DNA from 4 places in the Streptomyces sp. NPDC110618 genome. Region 1 is predicted to be linked to each of the others. Evidence: riboswitches for the same ligand, from Rfam matches in the RefSeq annotation. Region 1 holds a riboswitch; each other region holds the start of a gene.
The links. A riboswitch is a leader RNA that binds a small molecule or an ion and turns the genes downstream of it on or off. The one in region 1 is predicted to bind cyclic di-AMP.
Positions count from the first base shown of each region.

Region 2: linked by a shared signal. The riboswitch ahead of ACZ7L7_RS09115 (transglycosylase SLT domain-containing protein) and the one ahead of ACZ7L7_RS09945 (C40 family peptidase) in region 1 are both predicted to bind cyclic di-AMP.
Region 3: linked by a shared signal. The riboswitch ahead of ACZ7L7_RS22615 (transglycosylase family protein) and the one ahead of ACZ7L7_RS09945 (C40 family peptidase) in region 1 are both predicted to bind cyclic di-AMP.
Region 4: linked by a shared signal. The riboswitch ahead of ACZ7L7_RS34495 (M23 family metallopeptidase) and the one ahead of ACZ7L7_RS09945 (C40 family peptidase) in region 1 are both predicted to bind cyclic di-AMP.

Region 1 covers NZ_JBVKBN010000004.1:239,560-243,114, reverse strand. The annotation lists gene pcrA (DNA helicase PcrA) at 1-1,970, opposite strand, end outside; cyclic di-AMP (ydaO/yuaA leader) riboswitch at 2,289-2,465, shown strand; gene ACZ7L7_RS09945 (C40 family peptidase) at 2,474-3,555, shown strand, end outside.
Region 2 covers NZ_JBVKBN010000004.1:73,970-77,524, forward strand. The annotation lists gene ACZ7L7_RS09105 (hypothetical protein) at 1-92, opposite strand, end outside; gene ACZ7L7_RS09110 (HAD family hydrolase) at 239-1,060, shown strand; gene ACZ7L7_RS09115 (transglycosylase SLT domain-containing protein) at 1,079-1,552, opposite strand; cyclic di-AMP (ydaO/yuaA leader) riboswitch at 1,556-1,750, opposite strand; gene ACZ7L7_RS09120 (polyprenyl synthetase family protein) at 2,444-3,454, shown strand.
Region 3 covers NZ_JBVKBN010000013.1:95,399-98,953, forward strand. The annotation lists gene eno (phosphopyruvate hydratase) at 1-711, opposite strand, end outside; gene ACZ7L7_RS22615 (transglycosylase family protein) at 1,099-1,785, opposite strand; cyclic di-AMP (ydaO/yuaA leader) riboswitch at 1,790-1,970, opposite strand; gene ACZ7L7_RS22620 (transglycosylase family protein) at 2,147-3,127, opposite strand; gene ACZ7L7_RS22625 (cytochrome P450 family protein) at 3,338-3,555, opposite strand, start outside.
Region 4 covers NZ_JBVKBN010000031.1:33,578-37,132, forward strand. The annotation lists gene ACZ7L7_RS34480 (GNAT family N-acetyltransferase) at 1-14, opposite strand, end outside; gene ACZ7L7_RS34485 (HPr family phosphocarrier protein) at 196-477, shown strand; gene ACZ7L7_RS34490 (GntR family transcriptional regulator) at 637-1,323, opposite strand; gene ACZ7L7_RS34495 (M23 family metallopeptidase) at 1,533-2,303, opposite strand; cyclic di-AMP (ydaO/yuaA leader) riboswitch at 2,317-2,478, opposite strand; gene ACZ7L7_RS34500 (M16 family metallopeptidase) at 2,694-3,555, opposite strand, start outside.

The sequences.
Region 1 (3,555 bases):
CCGGTCAGGAAGACGACCGGGAACTCCAGGCCCTTGGCGGTGTGCAGGGTCATCAGGGTGATGACGCCGGAGCCGTCCTCGTCCTCGTCGGGGATCTGGTCGGAGTCGGCGACCAGCGCGACCCGCTCCAGGAAGTCGGCGAGTCCGCCCGGGGTTTCCTCGTTCTCCTGCTCGAACTCCAGGGCCACGGCGGCGAGTTCCTGGAGGTTCTCGATGCGGGTCTCGTCCTGCGGGTCGGTGGACGCCTGCAACTCGGCCAGGTATCCGGTGCGTTCGAGAACGGCCTCCAGGACGGTCGCGGGTCCGGCGCCGGACTCCACGACGGTACGCAGCTCCTCCATGAGCGCGTTGAACCGCTTCACGGCGTTGGTGGAGCGCGCGGCCATTCCGTACGCCTCGTCCACGCGCTTCAGGGCCTGTGGGAAGCTGATCCTTTCGCGCTGGGAGAGCGCGTCGATCATCGCCTCGGCGCGCTCGCCGATGCCGCGCTTGGGGACGTTGAGGATGCGCCGCAGCGGGACCGCGTCCTCGGGGTTGGCCAGCACCCGCAGGTAGGCCAGGACGTCCCGGACCTCCTTGCGCTCGTAGAAGCGGACGCCGCCGACGACCTTGTAGGGCAGGCCGACGCGGATGAAGACCTCTTCGAAGACACGGGACTGGGCGTTCGTCCGGTAGAAGACGGCGACGTCCCCGGCCTTGGCCTCGCCCGCGTCGGTGAGGCGGTCTATCTCGTCGGCGACGAACTGCGCCTCGTCGTGCTCGGTGTCGGCGACGTAGCCGGTGATGCGCGCGCCCGCGCCCGCGTTGGTCCACAGGTTCTTGGGGCGGCGGGACTCGTTGCGCTCGATGACGGCGTTGGCGGCGGACAGGATCGTCTGGGTGGAGCGGTAGTTCTGCTCCAGCAGGATCGTCGTGGCGTCCGGGTAGTCCTCCTCGAACTGGAGGATGTTGCGGATGGTCGCCCCGCGGAAGGCGTAGATCGACTGGTCGGCGTCACCGACGACGCACAGCTCGGCGGGCGGGAGCTCGGCCTCGGGCGGCACGTCCACGGGGTGCTCGGTGGAGCCGACCAGCTCGCGCACCAGGGCGTACTGGGCGTGGTTGGTGTCCTGGTACTCGTCGACCAGGACGTGCCGGAAGCGGCGGCGGTAGTGCTCGGCGACGTCCGGGAAGGCGCGCAGCAGATTGACCGTCGTCATGATCAGGTCGTCGAAGTCGAGGGCGTTGGCCTCGCGCAGCCGCGACTGGTAGAGGGCGTAGGCCTGGGCGAGGGTCTTCTCGAAGCCGTCGGCGGCCTGGGCGGCGAAGTCCTCCTCGTCGATCAGCTCGTTCTTGAGGTTGGAGATCTTCGCGCTGAACGACTTCGGCGGGAAGCGCTTGGGGTCGAGGTCCAGATCGCGGCAGACCAGGGCCATCAGGCGCTTGGAGTCGGCGGCGTCGTAGATCGAGAAGGACGAGGTGAAGCCGAGCTTCTTGCTCTCCCGGCGCAGGATCCGCACGCAGGCGCTGTGGAAGGTCATCACCCACATCGCGTTCGCGCGGGGGCCGACGAGCTGCTCGACACGCTCCTTCATCTCGCCCGCGGCCTTGTTGGTGAAGGTGATCGCGAGGATCTGGCCCGGGTGCACATTCCGCTCGGCGAGCAGATAGGCGATGCGGTGCGTGAGCACACGGGTCTTGCCGGAGCCGGCGCCGGCCACGATGAGCAGGGGGGAGCCGGAGTGCACGACGGCCGCGCGCTGGTTCTCGTTCAGCCCCTCGACGAGGGCCGCCGCGTCGAGGGCGGGGCGGGGGGCGCCGTCGCGGTAGTAGGCGTCCCGGTCCGGTGGCACGTCGAACTTCCCGCCGAACAGATCGTCCGGAACCGACTCCGGAGTGTGATCGTCCTCGGGCGGTGGCGGGGGCTCCTCCTCGTGCCCGCGAGGGGCCTGGAGGTCCGCCAGGAAGCTGTCGTCAAAGAGGCTGCTCATCGCTCTCCGAGTCTAGGGCTCCCCACTGACACCCGGCTGCCGCCCTTGGAACATCGGCGGCGGGTGGCCGGGATCACCCGGTAGATCGAACAAATATGCGATAGCCCGAACCGCCCGAAGGTGACTCACTTCGCTCACCAGGCCGAATGGGAGCAACCATGCGCCAATCACCCCGGATCAATCACTCCCCGCAATCTTCTGACCGAAGGTCACGAAAATGTATCGGGCATATCACCCATCAACCTTCACAGGCGCCACGCGAGTTGGCTACCGTTCCGGACAGGCCGTACGACCCCCACCGGCGAACGACGCCGGGCCGCGCGGCCTCCGCCGAGTCCACGCTGCCCGCCCATGGCAGCCGGAGCCGGGGACCCACACCGAAACCCTTGGGGTGAATCGGCCCAACTCCCTGATGGGAGACGGCCGTAGGGCAACCCTTCCGAAACACCCGCCCGAACCCGACAGCTAACTCGGTAGGCGGAACATGGAAGGAGTCGCCTCCCTTGGCGTCGCACCGCAAGTCGCGTCCCGCGGGTACGCGCGTAGCAGGCATACGGACCCCCGCCCTCGCCACGGCCGCGCTGACCTCCGTGGCCCTGTTGTCCCAGACGGCCAACGCCAGCCCGAGCACGGACGACAAGCCGAGCATGGAAGAGGTCGAGAAGAAGGTAGACGACCTCTACCGCCAGGCGGAGACGGCGACCGACAAGTACAACGCGGTCAAGGAGAAGACGGCCAAGCAGCGCAAGCAGGTCGACACGCTGCTGGACGACGTCGCCAAGCGCACCCAGAAGCTCAACGACGCGCGGGAGGAACTCGGTTCCTTCGCCGCGGCGCAGTACCGTACCGGCGCCTCCGCCCCGGAAACGGCGACCTTCCTGCTGGCGGACTCGCCCAAGGACTACTTCGACCAGACCCAGCTGATGGACCGGATGACCGGCCGTCAGAAGGAAGCCGTCGACGACTACATCACGCAGCAGTCGGAGACGACGAAGAAGCGCAAGGAGGCCACCGAGAGCCTCCAGACGCTCCAGGAGTCGCAGTCCGACCTGAAGACCGCGAAGGCGACGGTCCAGAGGAAGCTCGCCGACGCGCGCGAGCTGCTCTCGGAGCTGACCGCCGAGGAGAAGGCGCGGCTCGCGGAGATCGAGCGCGAGAAGCAGGAGGAGGCCGCGCGCAAGGCGGCCGAGCTGGCCGAGCAGCAGGCGGCGGAGGAGCGCCGCAAGGAGGCGGCCGCGGCGGAGGCCGGGCAGCAGGAGACCGGCTCGTCGTCGACGGAGACGGGCACGAGCACCGGGTCCGAGGCGCCGGCGGACTCCTCCTACGCGTCCAAGGCCGAGAAGGCGCTCGCCTTCGCCCGCGCGCAGGTCGGCAAGCCGTACGTGTGGGGCGCGACCGGCCCGGACTCCTACGACTGCTCCGGCCTCACCCAGGGCGCCTGGAACGCCGCGGGCATCTCCCTGCCCCGCACCACCTGGGACCAGGTCAACGCCGGCACCACGGTCTCCCTGGCCAACGCCCAGCCCGGGGACCTGGTCTTCTTCTACGACGACATCAGCCACGTCGGCATCTACATCGGCAACGG
Region 2 (3,555 bases), 170 kb from region 1:
GGAACCAGCCGCTCGGGAAAGCGACGGAGAACACCCGCTGCCGCGCCCCGGAGATATTCCGAGAAGTCCCCGTCCCGGCCCGCCAACACCATCGCCCCCGTCCGTCCCTGCAATGTCCTCATTTCACCAGATGCCGGTGCGGGAAAGGGAGTTGGAGGGGCGCGCGGGGCTTGTGCGGGCGCCGGGGACGTCCGGTTCGCGCTGAGTCGGCGGGGCGTGGTGTCCGTATTCTCTGATCATGGCCGCACCCCTCGCATATTCACTCATCGCCACCGACCTGGACGGCACGCTGCTCCGAGGCGACGACACGCTCTCCGACCGGACGCTGGCCGCGCTTTCGAGGGTGGCGGCCGCCGGAGCCCGGCACCTGGTGGTGACCGGCCGACCGGCGCCCAGGGTGCGCCCGCTCCTCGACGACCTGGGCAGCGGGGGGCTCGCGGTGTGCGGACAGGGCGCGCAGGTGTACGACGCCGGCGCGGACCGTCTGCTGTGGTCGGTCACCCTGGACCGGGAGCTGGCCGAGACGGCGCTCGGCAAGATCGAGGCCGAGGTGGGGGAGGTGTACGCGGCAGTCGACCAGGACGGCGTCGACGGGCTCACGCTGATCGAGCCGGGGTACCTGATGCCGCACCCCACACTGCCCGCGGTGCGGGTGGGACGGCGTGACGACCTGTGGTGCGAGCCGATCAGCAAGGTGCTGCTGCGCCATCCCGAGCTGTCCGACGACGAGTTGGCGGCGACGGCGCGCTCGGTGGTCGGTTCGCTGGCGAACGTCACGATGTCGGGGCCGGGGACCGTCGAACTCCAGCCATGCGGCATCACCAAGGCGACGGGGCTCGCCCTGGCCGCGGACTACCTCGGCCTGGGCCCGGAGCGGACGATCGCCTTCGGTGACATGCCGAACGACATCCCGATGTTCGACTGGGCCGCGCACGGCGTCGCGATGGCCAACGCGCACCCCGAACTCAAGGCGGTGGCCGACGAGATCACCCTGTCGAACGAGGACGACGGCATCGCCGTCGTCCTCGAAAGACTGCTCAGGGAAGGGGCCGCGGCCTAGCGGGCGCCCCCCGGGCTGCTAGTACGCGCCCCACACGTTGTCGATCGAACCGTAGCGCTTGGCCGCGTAGTTGCAGGCGGCGGTGATGTTCGCGACCGGGTCGTACGGGTCGTAGGAGGTGCCCGGCACGTGGTACGCCATGAAGGTCGGGTCGATCACCTGGAGCAGGCCCTTGGAGGGGGTGCCGGCGGCGGCGTTGGAATCCCAGTTGTTGATCGCGTACTGGTTTCCGGAGGACTCCCGGATGATGTTGCGGTAGATGCCGTTGTAGCTGCCGGGGATCCCGTGGTCCGCCATGACCTGCAGGGACGCGCGGATCCAGCCGTCGAGGTTGTTGGCGTACCCCAGCGAGGCGGCGGTGGTGGCGGTCGGGGTGGCCGCGGAGGCGGTGGTGGCGCCGAGCAGCGGGAGGGCCAGTACGGCGGCTCCGGTGCCGAGGACGGCGAGCTTGCGGGCGATACGGCGGGGGCGGCGCTGAGCGGCAGCGGGCATGGCGAAGTTCCTCTCCGGCGCCTGCGAGGTGAGCTGTCGGGTTCGGGCGGGAGCTGCCCGGCCGCACGCCCCTCAAGGCGCGCGACTTCACCCCGAGCCGTTCCGGCACGTCCGCAGACGCCCGGCCCGGCGACTTACCTGGGTCCCCCGCTCCTGCCGTACGAAGTTCTCTCGGGTGAAGCCGGGCGGCGGCAGGATTCGGCGTCCGCCCGACAGGCCGGGAACGTATGCGAGAGCACATGTCCGAAACAAGTACCGGATTCACATATTCACGGATTTGATCTTCGTCCAGGAGGTTTGCGGCGGGCTGCGATTTGCGTATGCCAAGGGTCAACTCGCCGACAGGGAAAGGGTTTCGGCCCGCTTCGGAGTGCCGCCCGCTGGGGTGCCCGCGTGAGTCACGTCACCCCGAATCGCAAGAGTGAGCAAAACGGGCAATAGGCCTAAGGAGCCTCAATAGGGCTGTATTGGTGGGTCGTTCGCGGAACTGCCTCCGTGGAGCCGCTTTCGCGGAACCTCTGCGGTGGTGCGCGTCGTTGTCATGGTGATCGTCTGTGGGGCGGGCCGCAGCGATCGCCTTGAGTGACCCGGGGGCCAGGGTCGCGGTGCGGTGCGGAGGGAGTCGCAGCCACCCCGGGCGAAGCCGTGTCGACCCCGGTTCGAGACGCGCTCCACTACTGCCGAGTAAATCGATTTCCACGTAAATCGATGAATATCAGTCCTTATCAGGTGATCAAAAACATAACCGGCGTGATCCCATACCGCCCGTCGTGGACGGGCGGGCGGCATCGGTGATCGAAACCTGACCGGATACGCTGACTTGAGTGAAGGCAGCGACCTATCGACAAACCGCGTAATCACCGGTAGACACCAGCAGACAGGAGACCCCTCGTGACCGTCGTCGGGCCGTTCGGGCTGAGCGTGCGGGACCAGGCTCTGGAAGCCGATGTCCAGGCCGGATTGGCGGCTGTCGAGGAGGGTCTTCTCGAAGCCACCAAGAGCGAGGTCCCCTTCATCACGGAGGCCGCCCAGCACCTCGTGCGCGCGGGCGGGAAGCGGTTCCGGCCGCTGCTCGTGATGCTCGCGGCACAGTTCGGGGACCAGTACGCGCCGGGCATCGTGCCATCGGCCGTGGTGGTGGAGCTCACCCACCTGGCGACGCTGTACCACGACGACGTGATGGACGAGGCCGAGGTCAGGCGCGGGGTGGCCAGCGCCAACACCCGCTGGGGCAACTCCGTCGCCGTCCTCACGGGTGACTTCCTCTTCGCCCGCGCCTCCCACATCCTCGCCGACCTCGGTCCGGAGGCGGTCCGGGTCCAGGCCGAAGCCTTCGAGCGGCTGGTCACCGGGCAGATCCTGGAGACGGCGGGCCCGCAGGACGGGCGCGACCCGGTGGAGCACTACCTCGACGTGCTGGCCGGCAAGACGGGCTCCCTGGTCGCCGTGTCCTGCCGCTTCGGCGCGATGATGTCCGGCGCCGACGAGACCGTGGTGGACGTGCTCACGCAGTACGGCGAGCGGCTCGGGGTCGCCTTCCAGCTCGCGGACGACGTGCTGGACATCGCCTCCGACTCGCACGAGTCCGGCAAGACCCCGGGCACCGACCTGCGCGAGGGCATCCCCACCCTGCCGGTGCTGCGGCTGCGCGAGCGGGCCGAGCGGCTCGGCCTCGCGGAGGACATCGCCCTGTGCGAGCTGCTCGACTCCGACCTGAGCGACGACACGCGGCACGCGGAGGCGCTCGCCTCGCTGCGCGCCCACCCGGCCCTGGAGCAGGCCCGGCGCGACACCGTGCGCTACGCGCAGGACGCCCGCGCCTCGCTCGCCCCGCTGCCCGAGTGCGACGCGAAGGCCGCGCTGATGGAGCTGTGCGACGCGGTGGTGCACCGGGCGGGCTGACGTGATGCGTCCGGCGGGCGGACGGGTGCACCGGGCGGGCTGACGTGATGCACCCGGCGGGCGGACGGGTGCACCGGGCGGGCTGACGTGATGCACCCGGG
Region 3 (3,555 bases), on a different contig from region 1:
GATCTGCTCGCCGGGGGTGTAACCGGCCTCCTTGATGGCCTCAAGGATGAGGTCGAGGGCCTCGCGGTTGGAGCCGAGGTTCGGGGCGAAGCCGCCCTCGTCGCCGAGGCCGGTGGACAGGCCGCGGCCCTTCAGCACCTTCTTGAGGGTGTGGTAGACCTCGGTGCCCCAGCGCAGCGCCTCGGAGAAGGACTCCGCGCCGATCGGGGCGATCATGAACTCCTGGATGTCCACGTTGGAGTCGGCGTGCGAGCCGCCGTTCAGGATGTTCATCATCGGGACGGGCAGCAGGTGGGCGTTGGGGCCGCCCAGGTAACGGAAGAGCGGGAGGTCGCTGGCCTCGGAGGCGGCGTGGGCCACGGCGAGCGAGACGCCGAGGATGGCGTTCGCGCCGAGGGAGCCCTTGTTGTCGGTGGCGTCCAGGTCGAACATGGCCTGGTCGATCAGGCGCTGCTCGGTGGCGTCGTAGCCGACCAGCTCCGGGCCGATCTGCTCGATGACGGCGAGGACGGCCTTCTCGACACCCTTGCCCTGGTAGCGGTTCGGGTCGCCGTCGCGAAGCTCGATGGCCTCGAAGGCTCCGGTGGAGGCACCGGAGGGAACGGCGGCACGACCCGTGCTGCCGTCGTCGAGGCCGACCTCGACCTCGACCGTGGGGTTGCCTCGGGAGTCCAGGATTTCCCGGGCTACGACGACGTCGATGGACGGCACGAGCATCTCCTTCATGGGATGTGACGCTTGAAGTGCGGGGCACGTGAGCCTTGCGACTAGAGCCTAACCGCCTGAGGGACTTCGGCCAGCCGACCGACCGTCCCGTGGACAAGGACAGACGGTACCCATTGTTTCTTCGCGGAACAAAGGATCGGTGGTGTGCGCAACGAAGCGGGCCCGGTAGCGGGAGGGCTTCGGCCTTCGGCCGTGGGACGGCTTCGGCAGCGGGACGGCTTCGGCAGCGGGGGGCTTTCGGCAAAAGCCCCGCCCCGGTGCGTACGGGGGAACACGCACCGGGGCGGGGAGCCCGTGGGGACGGGGGTGGCCCTCACGGGGCCTCCAGTATGGAGGAGGCCGGTATGAGGGACCTGTCGTCCGGCTATGGGATTACTTGAGGTGCAGCTGCTGACCGGGGTAGATCAGGTCGGCGTCCGCGACGATGTCCTTGTTCAGCTTGTACAGCTTCTGCCAGCCGCCCTTGACGTCGTGCTCCTCGGCGATGGTGCTGAGGGTGTCGCCCTTGACGACCTTGTACTCGCCGTCACCCTTCTTGACCTTCTTGCCGGTCGGGGTGGTCACGGTCGTCTGGGCCTTCTTCTCGGCCTTCTGGGTCTTCTGCGCCGGACGCTCGGCGGTGCGGGAGGCCGGCTGCTCCTCGGTGGCACGCGGCGCGGGGGTGGTGGCGGCGGCGCCGGTGTACGGCGTGCTCGACAGGTTCACACCGCAGTGCGGCCAGGCACCCTTGCCCTGACCGGCGAGCACCTTCTCGGCGATCGCGATCTGCTGGGCCTTGCTGGCCTGGTCGGCGGTGGCGGCGTACTGCGTGCCGCCGTACGCGGCCCAGGTGGAGGCGGAGAACTGCAGACCGCCGTAGTAGCCGTTGCCGGTGTTGATGGACCAGTTGCCGCCGGACTCGCACTGGGCGACGGCGTCCCACTCGGAGGCGGTGGCGGCGGAGGCGTTGCCGGCCGCCATCAGCGGGGCGGCGACGGCGGCGCCGGTGACACCGGCGATGGCGATGGCGCGAGTGGCCTTGGACGGACGACGGTGCTTGCCCTTGCCGGAAAACAGCATGGATCGATCCCCTCACCGACGCCTGCGAGGTGAGCTGTCGGGTTCGGGCCGGTTGAGTTGCCCGGCCGCGCACTCGTGCGGTGCGCGGCTTCACCCCTAGCCGGTGCCGGCGGTCGAGTTGCCTCAACTGCCGGTCCCGGCACTTACCTTGGGTCCCCCGCTCCTGCCTACGGCGCTTGACGCGACGACTGTTCCCGTACGGCCGCTGGCAGGATTCGGCGTTGCGGCAGCCGGGGCTCGTGTTGGCGAGCGGTCCTGACCGTAGACACGCGATCCGCGGAATTTCAAAGACGATCAGGGCTTCTGAGACTCATCCCACACTGTCGCCAAAACGGGCATTCAGCACCAAACGTGACGTCAACTACTGCTGGTTTTCGACCGTTTCGCCCTCAAGATCAAGGGTCTGACCGGGGATGATGTGGTCGGGGTCGGCGCCGATGGTCTCCTTGTTGGCGGCGTAGAGCCCGCGCCATCCGCCGTCCACCGCAAAGGAGTCGGCGATACCCACGAGGCTGTCGCCGTCACGGACGACGTACGAGTCGTCGGCGGCGCTCTCGTCGGCGGGCTCGCCACGGTGGCGGCCGGTACCGGCGCCCGTTTCGGTCTCAATGAGGGCGGAATCACCATCGGTTAGACCGGAGCTGTCCGAGTTGTCACGACCTGGGGTGCCCGTGAGGTCGCCCTCGGCCCCCTGGGAGGGGTTGTTCTCGGACGTGTTCGAGGGGTCGCCAGACTCCGCCGAGTCTGATGATTCCGCATCTTCGGTGGACTTGTCCGACTTGGTGGAGTTGTCTGCACCCTGGGAGTCGGACTCGTTCGCGGAACCGCCGTCGACGGAATCCAGCACATCGGACGAGCCGGACGAGTTGGATGAGTTGGACGAACCATCTGATCTGGATGAATCGGAGTTACCGGGCGAAGCGGACTCACTCTCGTCGACACCCGTGTCGACATCGGCCGCATCCGAGTCGGCCTCAAGACCGGACAGCGGGCCACAGGTCGGCCAGGCGGCGAGACCCTGGTCGGCGAGGATGCGCTCGGCGACGGCTATCTGCTGGGAGCGGCTGGCCTGGTCGGCGCTGGGCGCGTACGTCGTACCGCCGTACTGCTCCCAGTTCTCCTGGGTGACCTGGAGGCCGCCGTAGTAGCCGTTTCCGCTGTCCTCGCTCCAGTAGCCACCGCTCTCGCACTCCGCCACCCGGTCCCAGGTGGTGCCGTCGGCGGCGCTCGCGCCGGATGCGCCGAGCAGCGGGATGGCGATGGCGGAGCCGGTCACTCCGGCCGCGACGAAGAGGGCCGGAGCCTGGCGGGGGCGACGGTGACGACCGTTCCCGGAGAGCATGCGGGGACCTTTCGGAGACAGCAAGGGACCTGCGCGGCGTCCGTCAGTTCGAGGTGCCGCGCTGACGAGTGAACGTATAGGCAGACGATCACTTGTCACAAGTTAATGCCGCACAGATCACGTGAAGATCACAAACTTGAGTGCGTGTCATGTTTGCGTACCGCCCGTATCGGCCTTCGCTTGCGGCGCGGGCGAGTTGTGGTCGAGCGGTCAGCGGCCGGGGGTGAACTCGACCGGCAGAGTGCGCAGTCCACGCATGATGAGGCCGCCGCGCCAGCGCAGATCGGCCGGTTCGGCGGCGAGCCGCAGGTCGGGCAGCCGAGTGAGGAGCGTGGCCAGCGCGGTCTGCCCCTCCAGCCGGGCGAGCGGGGCGCCCAGGCAGTAGTGGATGCCGTGGCCGTATCCCAGGTGCTGGTTGTCGCGCCGGG
Region 4 (3,555 bases), on a different contig from region 1:
GACTGGCTCTGCATGGGCCCCAGAGTACGGCTCGCGTCCGACAACGGCGCGGGGCAGTCTGTGAAGGACGGGTGTCGGGCCGAGGCCGCGGTCCGAACGTCACACGGAACAGGCCACCGAAGGTCTGTTCCGGGCACGCTTCACGTTGTGGAACACTGGTCTAGACAACCCTGAGAACCTGAAGGGCAGCATCACATGGCTGAGCGCCGCGTCAACGTCGGCTGGGCCGAGGGCCTCCATGCCCGCCCCGCCTCCATCTTCGTCCGAGCCGCCACGGCCGCAGGCGTCCCGGTGACGATCGCCAAGGCTGACGGCAACCCCGTCAACGCGGCCTCCATGCTGGCTGTCCTGGGCCTGGGCGCCCAGGGCGGCGAGGAGATCGTGCTCGCCTCCGACGCCGAGGGCGCGGACGTCGCCCTGGACCGGCTGGCGAAGCTGGTCGCCGAGGGTCTTGAGGAACTCCCCGAGACCGTCTGAGAAATTTCGGGTCGCGGCGCTCGCCGCTGCCGACGAGGGGCTCGTCCGAATTGCCGGGCGGGCCCCTCGCCTTTTCCGTCCGACCCGGTGTATTTTCTGTTTTCGGGCAGCAGAAATAATCCCCCGCGAATAACTTCCTCTTTGTATACGGCGCGCATGTTAAAGCCGCTGACCCGACATGTTTACGGGATGTTGCGAATTCCTCACACGGTCCGGGCCGGAGGCGAAGCGCAGCCGGTGCGTATGGCTCGCGCGCTCGGTGTGGGCGGCCGTGATCGCCCGCGCGCGTTCGCTGTCGCCGCGGGCCACCGCGTCGACGATCGCGCCGTGCTCCGCCCACATCTCCACGGGGCTGGCCGGCGCGTCCACCGCGTACATCCAGGCGATCTTGTGCCGCAGCTGGGTCAGCATCGAGGTCAGCGCGGGGCTGCCGGACGCCTGGGCGAGCGTCTCGTGGAACCAGCCGCCCAAGGAGCGCAGGTCATCGCTGTTGCCCCGCCTGGCCCGCTCCTGCCCGAGCCGTACCAGGCCGCGCAGCACCTTCAGATGCGCCTCGGTGCGGCGCTGGGCGGCGCGTGCGGCGCCCAGCGGCTCCAGCAGACCGCGCATCTCCAGCAGGTCGGACGCCTCCTGCTCGGTGGGTTCGGCGACGCAGGCGCCCGCGTGCCGCCGGGTCACCACGAAGCCCTCGGCCTCCAGCGTGCGCAGGGCTTCCCGGACCGGGACCCGGCTGACGCCGTAGCGGCGGGCGAGCAGTTCCTCGGTGAGCCGGCTGCCGCGTTCGTAGACACCGGCGACGATATCGTCCCGGATCGCCGTGCATACCGAGTGCGCCGGAACACGCATGACCGACCTCCGCTTTAATCCCCGTGAAACGTCGACGACTGACGTGTGTTCAGTGACTCTATGACAATGAGCGGGAATTTCCGATGGCGGGCCGGATTCCATGCATATTTTTTGGACAACGGGGACCGGAAAACGCCGAAAACCCCGGCTTCGTCAGCCGGGGTTCAGCGGGTTGGGGCAGTGCCGTCAGATGGTCACACCCGTGCGGGTCAGATGTTCACACCGTGCGAGCGGAGGTAGGAGACCGGGTCGATGTCCGAGCCGTAGTCCTCACCCGTGCGGGCCTCGAAGTGCAGGTGCGCCCCGGTCACGTTGCCGGTGGCACCCGACAGGCCGATCTGCTGGCCCGGGGTGACGCTCTGGCCCACCGAGACACTGACGGACGACAGGTGCCCGTACTGGGTGTAGGTGCCGTCGTGCATCTTGATGACGACCTGGTTGCCGTACGCCCCGCCCCAGCCGGCCTCGACGACGGTGCCGACGCCGACCGAGCGGACCGAGGTGCCGCTGGAGGCGTGGAAGTCGATGCCGGTGTGGCTGCCGGAGGACCAGACGGCGCCGCCTGCCTGGTAGCTGGTCGAGACGTAGGAGCCGGCGATCGGCGAGACGAAGGTGTTCAGGCGCTTGCGCTCGGCCTCGCGGGCGGCACGCTCCTTGGCCTCCCGGGCCTCCTTCGCGGCCTCGGCGGCCCGCTGACGGGCGTCCTCCTCGGCCTGGCGCTTGATCTCCGCCAGCTCGGCCGCCTCCTGCTGCGCCGCGGCCTGGGCGTCGATCTGCTCGGCGACCGTGTCGCCCATGGTGAGGACGGGGGTGATGCCGGTCTGCTCGACGGGGGCCTCGGGGGCGGCGGCGAACGCCGGTCCGGCCACGGTGCCGATGACGCCGGTGGTGGTGAGCGCCGCGACGCCCGCCGCACGGGCGGTACTGCGCTGCATCCGGCTGGGACGACGGTGCTTCCCGGTGGCGCGGGTCAACGCCATGAAGTGGCTTGTCCTTTCCTTCCTTCTCGCCTACCGGGTTAGCTGACGGGTTCGGAGCAGGAAGGTCTCCTACGGACCCCCTCGCTTGCGCGCGGGCGCCCGATTCACCCCAGGGACTGCGGTGGGTCCCCGGCTCCCCAGGCTCGCGCCTTCGGGGACTCGGCGATGACTGTCCGGTGCCGCGGGTGCGGCGCACTGCCTGACGAACAGCCCGCATGACGCTAAACGGGGCCGCTTTCAATCCTCAAACGGATCAGTGCTTTTGTAGCGCACGCCACAGGGCAGACAGGCAACCTCCGCATCAATTCGGACATACGGGAGCCCTGGTGACGCTCCGGTCACCAGGGCTCCACGCGCGCGTGGCCGCGCGTTCGGGATCCGAGGGTGTGTCTACTCGGCTGTCACGACGGTGACTTCACCGATTCCGAGGGCCTCGACGGGCTCCTTGATCTGCGCCGCGTCACCCACCAGGACCGTCACCAGACGGTCCACCGGGAAGGCGTTCACGACCGCCGCGGTAGCCTCCACGGTGCCCGTCTCGGCGAGCTGCCGGTACAGGGTGGCCTGGAAGTCGTCGGGCAGGTGCTGCTCGACCTGGTCGGCGAGGGTGCCGGCGACGGCGGCGGCCGTCTCGTACTTCAGCGGCGCCACCCCGACCAGGTTCTGCACGGCGACGTCCCGCTCGGCATCGGTGAGGCCGCCCTCGGCGAGGGTGCGCAGCACCGTCCACAGGTCCCCCAGCGCCGGGCCGGTGTTCGGGGTGTCCACGGAGCCGCTGATGGCGAGCATGGAGGCGCCGGTGCCGTCGGGGGCGGAGCGCAGGACCTGCCCGAAGGCGCGCACGCCGTAGGTGTAGCCCTTCTCCTCGCGCAGCACGCGGTCCAGGCGGGAGGTGAGGGTGCCGCCCAGGCAGTACGTGCCGAGCACCTGCGCGGGCCATACGCGGTCGTGCCGGTCGGGTCCGACGCGGCCGATCAGCAGCTGGGTCTGGACGGCGCCGGGACGGTCCACGATGACGACGCGGCCGGTGTCGTCGGCCGTGACCGGGGGCACCGGGCGGGGCTGGGCGGCCGAGCCGGTCCAGGAGCCGAGGGTGTCGGCGAGGAGCGCGTCGAGGTCGGTGCCGGTGAGGTCGCCGACGACCACGGCGGTGGCCGTGGCGGGGCGCACGTGCCGCTCGTAGAAGGCGCGTACGGCCGCGGAGTCGATGGCGGTGACGGTCTCCTCGGTGCCCTGGCGCGGGCGGGACATG